Oceanispirochaeta sp. M1: one gene and its partner. The protein of the gene in region 1 interacts with the protein of each later gene in a pairwise test. Links are inferred from orthologs where the notes say so. Each region holds a gene or a part of one and is shown in the gene's direction. Other genes may lie near its edges.

What was found. Proteins that work in one complex are often made in the same cells at the same time.
Region 2: the proteins of ftsA (region 1) and DV872_RS10615 interact in binary tests that used the Escherichia coli proteins (3 or more experiments, as listed by UniProt). The link is inferred for Oceanispirochaeta sp. M1 from one-to-one orthologs.

Annotation. Positions count from the first base shown.
Region 1 is NZ_QQPQ01000013.1:20,464-24,262, forward strand. What follows is about bases 836-3,799. They hold ftsA (cell division protein FtsA), read left to right. Parts: upstream 836-1,687; coding sequence 1,688-2,911; downstream 2,912-3,799. Other genes in these bases: ftsW (putative lipid II flippase FtsW), read left to right, coding at 836-904; DV872_RS10870 (cell division protein FtsQ/DivIB), read left to right, coding at 894-1,685; ftsZ (cell division protein FtsZ), read left to right, coding at 3,005-3,799. Outside these bases: more of ftsW, read left to right, coding at 1-835. UniProt on the Escherichia coli protein: Essential cell division protein that assists in the assembly of the Z ring. May serve as the principal membrane anchor for the Z ring.
Region 2 is NZ_QQPQ01000012.1:137,753-144,033, reverse strand. Bases 490-3,450 are described here. They hold DV872_RS10615 (rod shape-determining protein), read left to right. Parts: upstream 490-1,427; coding sequence 1,428-2,474; downstream 2,475-3,450. Other genes in these bases: mreD (rod shape-determining protein MreD), read left to right, coding at 3,336-3,450; mreC (rod shape-determining protein MreC), read left to right, coding at 2,485-3,339; DV872_RS26390 (lipopolysaccharide assembly protein LapB), read left to right, coding at 490-1,376. Also shown: DV872_RS10630 (zinc ribbon domain-containing protein), read left to right, coding at 1-80; more of DV872_RS26390, read left to right, coding at 456-489; more of mreD, read left to right, coding at 3,451-3,839; mrdA (penicillin-binding protein 2), read left to right, coding at 3,843-5,714; rod shape-determining protein RodA, read left to right, coding at 5,704-6,281. UniProt on the Escherichia coli protein: Forms membrane-associated dynamic filaments that are essential for cell shape determination. Acts by regulating cell wall synthesis and cell elongation, and thus cell shape.

The DNA of each region.
Region 1 (3,799 bases):
GACAATACCCTTTGTTATTTTTACTTTAGTATTGAATGCTCTTACCTATGTCCCGGGAATCGGCAGTACCGCAGGCGGTGCTCAGCGATGGATAGAAATCGCCGGTAACTCTTTTCAACCAAGTGAATTAGTTCGTGTTGCTCTTGTTTTGTATGTCGCTCATATTCTTGAAAAAAAGAAAGACTGTATGGATGATTTTGTCAATTCCATCCTCCCTGTTCTGATTATGTCTGTTCTGATGGCCTGTATTGTTTATTTTCAGAATGATTTCTCTTCGGCAATATATGTATTCCTCCTGGCTATTATCATGCTGTTTCTGGCCGGTATCAGCTGGACATACATCACTATCGGTTCTTTGACTATTGTGGTTCTGGCTGTACCCATGATTCTTGCAAAACCCTATCGTCTGGAACGTATCAGTTCATGGCTCAGTCCTATGGCGGATCCTTCGGGTGCCGGCTACCAGCTTCTCAAGTCAAAGATGGCTCTTCAGAACGGCAGTTTTCTGGGGCGTGGACTGGGACAGGGACAGATTAAGCTGGGAGGTCTGCCTGCAGCCCATTCAGATTTCGTATTTGCCGTTGTAGGTGAAGAAACAGGCTTTGTGGGTGTTGTATTTATTTTGCTTCTGTTCCTGGTTTTTGCGTTGAAAGGTTATTCTGTTGCTCTTAACAGCTCCAGCTGTTATGTCAGACTTGCTGCCTTCGGACTGACCTCATCGGTTTATTTTCAGGTTCTTATCAATGTAGCTGTAGTCTGCGGAGCTCTTCCTGCGACCGGAATCCCTCTGCCCCTCTTTTCGGCGGGCGGAACTTCAACTCTGGTAACACTGGGAATCTTCGGACTTCTGATAAATTTTTCCAGATTCAAGGCAAAAGACAGGGAGGTCCTCTGTGGTGCCTGAAGTAGGTGTAACTCCTTTGTTTACAAAAATAAGAAAACTCCTGTTTATCTCTATTGCAGTGCTTGCAGTCCTCCTTGTATTTCAGCTGCTTACCCGGTTTATTGTTCTTCCCAGAATGGAAATTGCACAGATCCTTCTGGAAAGTACACTTAATCTCAGTGATGCAGAGCTTCTGGCTCTGGGTGGAATAACAGGTTCAGAAAATTATATTTCTCTGAATCCTAAAGAGATAGAAGCCCGTTATGAGAGTTCACCCCTGATCAGGAAAGCTTTTGTGGAAAAACAGTTCCCTTCCACTTTAAAACTTGTCCTTTACGGAAGATCAGCACTGGGGCTTATGATGGTTGAGAGGAATGGAGTTGATAATCCTCTGGTTTTTGATGAGTATGGTGTTCTTTATCATTCAGCGGATACTTCTCCCTACAGGAATCTTCCTGTTCTTTCGGGTTTAGAGCTGGATAAAGAGAGCCTTTCAGTTCTGCCGGAAGCACTGAATCCGTTTTTGAGTGATTTAAAGACCCTTCAAATAGATTCTCCCAAGCTTTTCGGTCAGATTTCAGAGATTGAAATCAAGAGAATAGAGGGTGCTCTCTATGAGGTTCATCTATATACAAGTGCCTATAGACTGCCTGTTGTCCTTTCATCAGGACTTACAGACGGTATTATGAAAAAGATACTTCTGGTTCTGGACTCTTTGAATGAAGCAGACCGCATAAAGGATTTTGAATATGCAGATTTCAGAGCCGATCAGGTAGTTCTGAAAACAAGGGAGGGCAATTAGTTTTGCCGGAAAGAGATATAGTCGTTGGACTGGACATCGGAACAAGCCGCGTATCAGCTCTTATCGCTGAATACAATGAAGAGGGAGAACTCTGCTTTGCAGGAGCCGGTTCTGTTGCTTCTCAGGGACTGAGAAAAGGTGTTGTCGTAAATATCGAAGCAGCTCAGCAGGCCATTGCTAAAGCCATTGAAGCTGCCGAGCAGGAAGCAGGACGTACGGTGCACGATGTGTATACAGCAGTCACAAGCGGTAATGTAGAAGGCCTTAACTCTCGTGGTGTTGTTGCTGTCAGCGGGAAGGGGCGTGAAGTAACCCAGCAGGATATCCGCCGTGTTATTGAAGCAGCTCAGGCCATTGCTGTCCCCATGGATCGTGAAATCCTTCATGTGGTAGCTCAACATTATATGGTGGATGACAAAGTGGGAATCAGAAATCCCATAGATATGATCGGAGTCCGTCTGGAAGCTGATGTTCACATTGTGACCGGCAGTATCGCCGCTACACAGAATGTAATAAAATGTGCTAACAGAAGTGGTTATAAGGTGAATGAAATATCACTGGAATCCCTTGTGGGGTCTCAGGCTGTTTTATCGGAGGATGAGAAGGAACTGGGTGTCCTGTATCTGGATATAGGCGGTGGAACAAGTGATGCCATTGTATATCTTGAAGGTACTCCCCATTTTTCCGGTTCACTTCCAGTTGCCGGAGAGCAGGTGACTACAGATCTGTCCATTGTACTTGAACAGTCCATGGAACAGGCCGAAATGATCAAGCTCTCTCAGGCAAAGTGCTGGGAACCTCTGGTGGACAGTTCTCAGGAAGTTCTGCTTCCCGGGATAGGCGGACGTCCTCCCCGGAGTATTCCCGAGTTGGATGTGTGCCGTATCACTCAGTCCAGAATGGCAGAAATTTTACTTCTTATTCGCAAACAGCTGCAGCAGAAGGGATATATGAATCGGCTGGGCGGTGGAATAGTACTGGCAGGGGGGGGTGCTCTTTTACCTGGTGTCGGTGAACTGGCATCTGATATATTCCAGAGACCCGTACGCATCGCTCTTCCTTCGGGAATGAAGAATCTGCCAAATGATTACCGTGGACCGGAATGGACCACCGTAATAGGCCTGGTGATGGCAGCTCATGAGGCTGATGAAAGTATGGAGACTGAAATTCCCGTAGGCGGGCAGGCATGGACCAGACTGAAGGAATGGTTTTCGAACTTTATATAAATACTTACAGACCCCGGGGTCTGTGATTAAACTGACGGGCCGTTGGTCTGATCAAATATGACTGAATGGACATCTATCCTTGGGAGGGGATTCATGGAACTTGAAATTATGGAAGAAACTTTAGGTAACAAGACAGTTATCAAAGTAATAGGTGCAGGCGGCGGCGGCAGCAATGCTGTGAATAGAATGATCTCTTGTGGAGTGAAGGGTGTTGAGTTTATTGCAACCAATACCGATCTGCAGGCTCTGGACAAATCACTGGCTCCGATTAAACTTCCTCTGGGCACAAAGCTCACAGGTGGACTCGGAGCAGGCGGAAATCCTGAGATTGGAGCTCAGGCTGCCGAAGAAGATAAGGAAACCCTGAAGAATGTGCTCAAAGGGGCAGATATGATCTTTATTACTGTCGGAATGGGTGGGGGGACAGGTACAGGATCGGCTCCTGTAATTGCCAGACTGGCAAGAGAACTTGGAGCTTTGACTGTTGCTGTTGTAACAAAGCCCTTCGGTTTTGAGCAGAGACGGAAGATGGTTCTTGCAGAAGAAGGAATTGATAAGTTGTATAAGGAAGTAGATACTCTTATCACCATCCCCAACGAAAACCTTATGAAAATAGTTGAGAAGAATACTCCCATACGGGAAGCCTTCCTTATGGCAGATGATGTCCTGCGAATGGGTGTCCAGGGTATTTCAGATCTGATTACCCAGCATGGTGATATAAATATCGACTTTGCCGATGTGAAAGCCGTAATGCACGGACAGGGTGAGGCCCTCATGGGGATCGGTTCAGGCCGTGGTGATAACAGAGCCATTGATGCCGCAACCAGTGCTATCAATAATCCTCTTCTGGAAGATGCCAGCATAGACGGAGCCAGAGGACTTCTGGTC
Region 2 (6,281 bases), on another replicon or contig:
ATATGAAATCCGAAGAGGTCTTTACTGCTCAGGAAGTGGGTGGATTATCAGACCTGGTTGATGATTTCGATCTGGATTAATTAAAAAAAACTAACAGGTCAGACTGCCGCTGCCGGGTTCTCCCGGCAGAGGAAAGTCCGGGCTCCATAGAGAGTGATGCCGGGTAATGCCCGGGCGTTCCTTCGGGAATGACAGAAAGTGTCGCAGAAAATATACCGCCTTCTGATTTATCAGCGGGTAAGGGTGAAATGGCGGGGTAAGAGCCCACCGCTCCTCCGGTAACGGAGGAGGCATGACAAACCTCATCAGGAGCAAGATCAAGCAGCAGGCCGGGTTTCTCGCCTAAAGCCTGCGGGTAGATTGCTGAAGATCCGAAGCAATTCGGAGATCAGATAGATGGCAGTCCGTCGACAGAACCCGGCTTACCGACCTGTTTTTTTATTTTTGGGGAATATGTGTTTAAAAAGAGTAGAAAATCCGGCAGGAACTTAATCGTTCCCCTGTTTCTCACAGTACTGCTGATTTCATTGGCAGCCTGGGGTATTATAAGAGGCTCCTTCTTTTTTAACAGCCAATTGAAGACTCAGCCTACCGACCTGAACCTTGTCCGTCTCTGGAATCTCCAGGATTACAAATCCATACTTGATCTGACAGAAGAGAATCTGACTGTTTATCCTATGGATGCATACAGCCTCATTTTTTCCGGTTTTGCCGGCTATCATATGGCAATTTCCCAGATTTCTGTCGATGAAATTGATTTTTACCTCAATGAAGCAATCCTTAACCTTAGAAAAGCACTTATCCTTGAGGATATCCCCAAAAAAGAGCTGGTATATTATATACTGGGGAAATCATATCTTTATAAGGGCAAATTTTATGCCGATCTGGCAATAAAATACCTGAATAAAGCAATAGATGAGGGATATGAGAACCAGGACAGTTACGAATTTCTAGGAGAAGCATACTCCTATCTGGGTGATTATGATCAGAGTATTATTTATTACGAAACTGCCCTTGAAAAGTTTCAGTCCGACAGGCTTTATCTTAAAATTGCCGAGGATTCATTCAAATTCAGGGAGTATGATAAAGCCGCAGAATACTATTCTATTCTGATTGATAGAACAAGAGATGAATCTTTACGAAAAAAGGGGCTTTTTCAACTGGGAAAACTCTATTATGATATAAAAAATCTGTCAAAGGCTGAGGAAACCCTCATCACCCTTACAGATCTGGACCCGAAAAATGCAGAAGCCTACTTCCTGCTTGGAGAAATCAGTTATTTCAACCAGGATAGAAAATCTGCACGGGACTATTGGCATCAGACATTGAGAATTGAACCGGAACACCGAGGTGCCCGGCTCAGATTATATAACTGATAGGGCATAAACCCTGAAATTAAAAAAATGACAGCAGCTTCTGGAGGAATTATGGCTCGTTCTAATAAATTATTTGGCGGATTCTCAACTGATATAGGTATCGATCTCGGTACATGTAATACATTAATCTATGTCAGAGGAAAGGGGATCGTCATCAGCGAACCTTCAGTAGTTGCCATTGAAAGGGGAACTAAAAAAGTAGTTGCCGTCGGTACTGAGGCTAAGAGGATGCTCTGGAAAACTCCAGGAGATATCGTCGCCATTCGCCCTCTGAGAGACGGAGTAATTGCAGATCTTGAAACTACAGAAAAGATGCTCCGCTACTTTATTTCCAAGGTTCTCCCCAAACGCTGGCTTATAAAACCCAGAATGGTTATCGGTGTTCCTTCCTGTATTACAGAAGTTGAACGGAGAGCCGTTGAAGAGAGCGCATTCAAGGCCGGTGCCAGAGAAGTTAAGATTATTGAAGAATCTCTTGCTGCTGCCATCGGAGCCGATATTCCCATTTTCGAACCTGCAGGACATATGGTCTGCGATATCGGTGGCGGAACTACAGAAATATCTGTGATATCACTGGGTGGTATGGTTGTTTCCAACGCCATCAGACTCGCGGGAGACGCCTTTGATATCGCAATAATCAAACATGTACGCTCTGTTCACAACCTTATTATTGGAGAACAGACTGCTGAACGATTAAAAATCAATATTGGAAACGCTGCACCTGATAATAAAATTGAAAAAATGGAAATAAAGGGAACCGATGCCATCACTGGACTTCCCCGTAGACTTGAAATAGACTCAGTAGAGGTCAGAGAGGCTCTTCAGGAGCCTATCAATGCTATCGTTGAAGAAGTTAAGAGGACTCTGGGTCAGACACCTCCTGAGCTTGCTGCTGACATTGTGGAAAGAGGAATTGTTATGACTGGAGGCGGATCTGCTCTCAAGGGATTACCTAAACTGCTTTCAAAAGAGACGGGAGTACCCGTAATTCTTGCGGAAAATCCTCTTCTCTGTGTGGCTCTTGGTGCTGGGATGTACTTTGATTACGCCAAGGGTGCAAGCAACAGTCGCAGCATCTACGACACTCTGAACTCTTAAGCGGTGGTAAATGGCTCATAATCAGCAAAGCAGCAGATTCTGGGGAATACCATCATTTCTGGTTCTCATCATAATCAACGTAGTCATACTCATCTTTTCAACAAACTCAATGCTCGTATCCCCAAAATCACTGGGGATGAGCTTTCTCTCTATTTTTCAGGAAGGGATAAATAATACAGTTACCTGGTTTTCAGGTACTGTTAACTCTATTAATGAACTGAAAAACCTGAAAGAGGAGTATGATTCAACTCTTAACAAACTTACTGCTTATGAACAGATGGATCGGAATTTTGAAGAAGTAAACAGAGAAAATGAACTTCTCAGGGAACATCTGGGGTTTTCCAGAGCACTTGAAATTGATCATATAAATGCCCGCATCATTGCCAAGGACCCCGTAAGCCTTTTTTCCTCGTTTATCATAAATAAGGGATCTAAAGACGGCATAGTGAAAGGTATGCCTGTCACGTCTTATCAGAACGGTGTTATAGGTCTTGTAGGTAAAATTATTGAAACCGGTATTAATTCATCCCAGGTTATCCCTATCTACAATAGTACAAGTTTTGTAGCAGCCCGTTTTCAGTACTCCCGTTTTGAAGGACTGATTGCCGGATTGGGTGATTCTGAGAATCATCTCATAATGAATTATGTAAAGAAAACAGCATTAACCCAGATCAATATCGATGACAGGGTAATTACATCAGGAATGCAGTCTCTTTATCCTGGAGGAATATCTATCGGGAAAGTAAAAAGTATCACTTCAAGAGAATATAACACCTCCCTTGAAATCGAAGTTTTCCCGACAATTGATTTTGGTAAGCTGGAATATGTATTTGTTCTGACCGAGGACAAGGAGCAAATCAGATGAAAAAAAATATGATAATTTTCACACTTATGCTTATCTCTGTTCTTCTGAAGACAACATTGTCCCGATATTTCAGCCTGAGCTTCGGAATGCCGGATACCACACTGATCATTCTTGTATATGTCTCAATACGATACGGTTCTTTATCAGGACAGATGAGCGGATTTACAACAGGACTGATGGAAGATTTTCTAAGTTTATCCCCTTTGGGATTTAATAGCCTTATCCGTATGATCTTGGGGCAGTTTGCCGGCCTGTTCCATGAAAGACTGAATATAGACCCCATCCTTTTTCCTGTACTCTCTGTTTCTCTGGCTACAATAGTCAAGGGAGCTTTATCCTATCTGATTCTTTCTGTTTTCAATATTCAGTATTCCGGAAGTATCTTTATCAGCAGTTCCTTCGGTTTTGAACTCCTGATGAATGCTCTTCTGGCTCCTTTTCTCTTTCTGCTTCTCCGTTTTCTATTTGACAGAGTTCTCAAGGAAAGGAAGACCCTTTAATTTATGAAATCCAGAAAACATATCAGCAATGGCAGAGTCTATCTGCTCAGTGCGATTTTTCTTATTATTATAATTATCTATATTTATAAACTCTTTAATCTGCAGATTGTGGATAATCTAATCTATGAAAAAAAGGCTCAGGAAGTATCACAGAGATCAAATATAATTCCTGCCCAGAGAGGCCGTATATTCGACCGATATTCTGATGTCCCTCTGGCAATGAACGTTGACTCCTTTGCTGTTAACTACACACCCGCCTATGGAGATGAGGAATATTTACCTGAAATGCTGGCTAAGCTTTCTGAGATTCTGGATGTTTCAGAAGAAGATCTGAAAAGGAAATTTCCCGGTTCCAGATTTTCTTCCTATGTGGCTTCTGAGATCGCAGAAGGTGTTTCATTTGAGAAAATAACTATCATTGCAGAAAATATTGAAGAATTCCCGGGTATCAGCTGGAGCAGTAAACCGAAACGCTACTATAACATTACAGGTTCAATCGCTCATGTTCTCGGATATGTGGGAAACATAACAAATGAAGAGCTGCAGGTCCTCTATAACCGCGGTTACTCCCTGCGAGATGTGTTGGGTAAAAACGGAATTGAAAAACAGTATGACCACATTCTCAGGGGAAAAAACGGTCGTATTTATAATACTGTGGATGTCCGTGGAAGACAGATGACTAAAGAGGGGAATATACAGCTCCCTGAAAATGGTTATGACCTGGTTTTAACCATAGACAGGCATATTCAAGACCTTGCAGAAAAAGCTCTTGGCCCCAGAAAAGGATCTGTTGTGGTTCTTAAACCCGATACCGGTGAGGTTCTGGCACTTGTATCCTATCCGGGATTCAATCCCAATCTCTTTAATCAGAAAGGTCCAAACAGTTTTGGTTCTCTCTCTCTGAACCCTGATTTCCCCTTTCTGAACAGAGCCATACAGTCCTCTTATGCACCTGCGTCAACATTTAAGATTCTACTTACCGCAGCCGCTCTGGAGGATAAAGACTTCAATCCCAATCGGCTTATTGACTGTAAAGGTCATATGGAGCTGGGCAACAGGACATTTCTCTGTCATAAAAAGACGGGTCATGGGAAACTGAACCTCAAGGAAGCCCTGGCTGAATCATGCAATATATACTTCGGTACTATCGGTGTGGAAAATCTGGGGATTGCAAAGATATCTGAATATGCACATGCCTTCGGATTAGGAGTAATAACAGGTATTGACCTGCAGGGAGAGGTACAGGGAAATATCCCGACTCCCGCATGGAAAGAAAAAACCTACAACAGCTACTGGACGCCGGGAGATACACTAAATGCCTCTATTGGACAGGGATTTGTCTCTCTGACAGCTCTTCAGCTGGCCAATGTAATAGCAGGCATTGTTAATGAAGAGGGAGAAATATACAAACCTCATATTCTTAAAAAAATTGTGAATAATACAAACAGAACCGTGGTTGAAGAGATTGCTCCTGAAGTTCTGAGAAATACAACCGTAAGTCCCCAGATTCTGCATACTCTCAGAGACTATTTAAGGGGAGTCATTGCAGATGGAACATCAGAAGTTGTTATTCTCAATGATCAGGTTAAAATAGCTGGTAAGACGGGTACCGGAGAGGTTGGAAGCAAGTCAAACTGGCACTCCTGGTTTGCATCTTACGGCCCCTGGACCGAAAATAATGACGCAGATAAAATTGTAGTGGTAACCATGATCGAAGCATCAAATGAATGGGAATGGTGGGCACCCAAGGCTGCCGATATCATCTACCAGGGTATTTTTGGAAATACTAATTATGAAGAAACCATTAAAGCACTGAGAAAACGGGGAGTCTGGTACACAAGAGATATCGTCCTGGAGGGTGAACTTGAAGATTAAATTGAACATGTCCTCCATATTCGGTTTTGATTTTATCCTTTTTGCCTCTATTCAGGTCCTTATGGTAATAGGCGTTTTCTTTATATACTCCAGCGGTGTAAATTCAAATGGTACCGTTGTCAGTGATGAATACATAAAACAGATAGTATGGGTTATAAGTGGAAACATTATCCTCCTGACGGTATCTTTTATGGATTACCGGATACTTAAGAATATTGCTTTCTGGCTCTATCTGTTTATGCTGCTTATACTTTTATTGACTGCTGGTTTCGGCCAGGTCGTAAACGGATCTAAATCCTGGTTGGGCATAGGTTCTCTCGGAATTCAACCCTCTGAGCTTTCAAAGCTGGTTACAATTCTTTTTTTGAGTCTATATCTGGAGAATAACAGGAAATCAATCGATACTCTGCAGGTTTTCATCATCGGTTTTATCATTGTATGTCTCCCCATGGGACTCATTCTAATGCAGCCGGACCTCGGAACAGCCATGGTATTTATACCTGTATTTCTCATTATGATGTTTATCGCAGGGGGCAGGGCAAGATATATAATAATGCTTACTGCCAC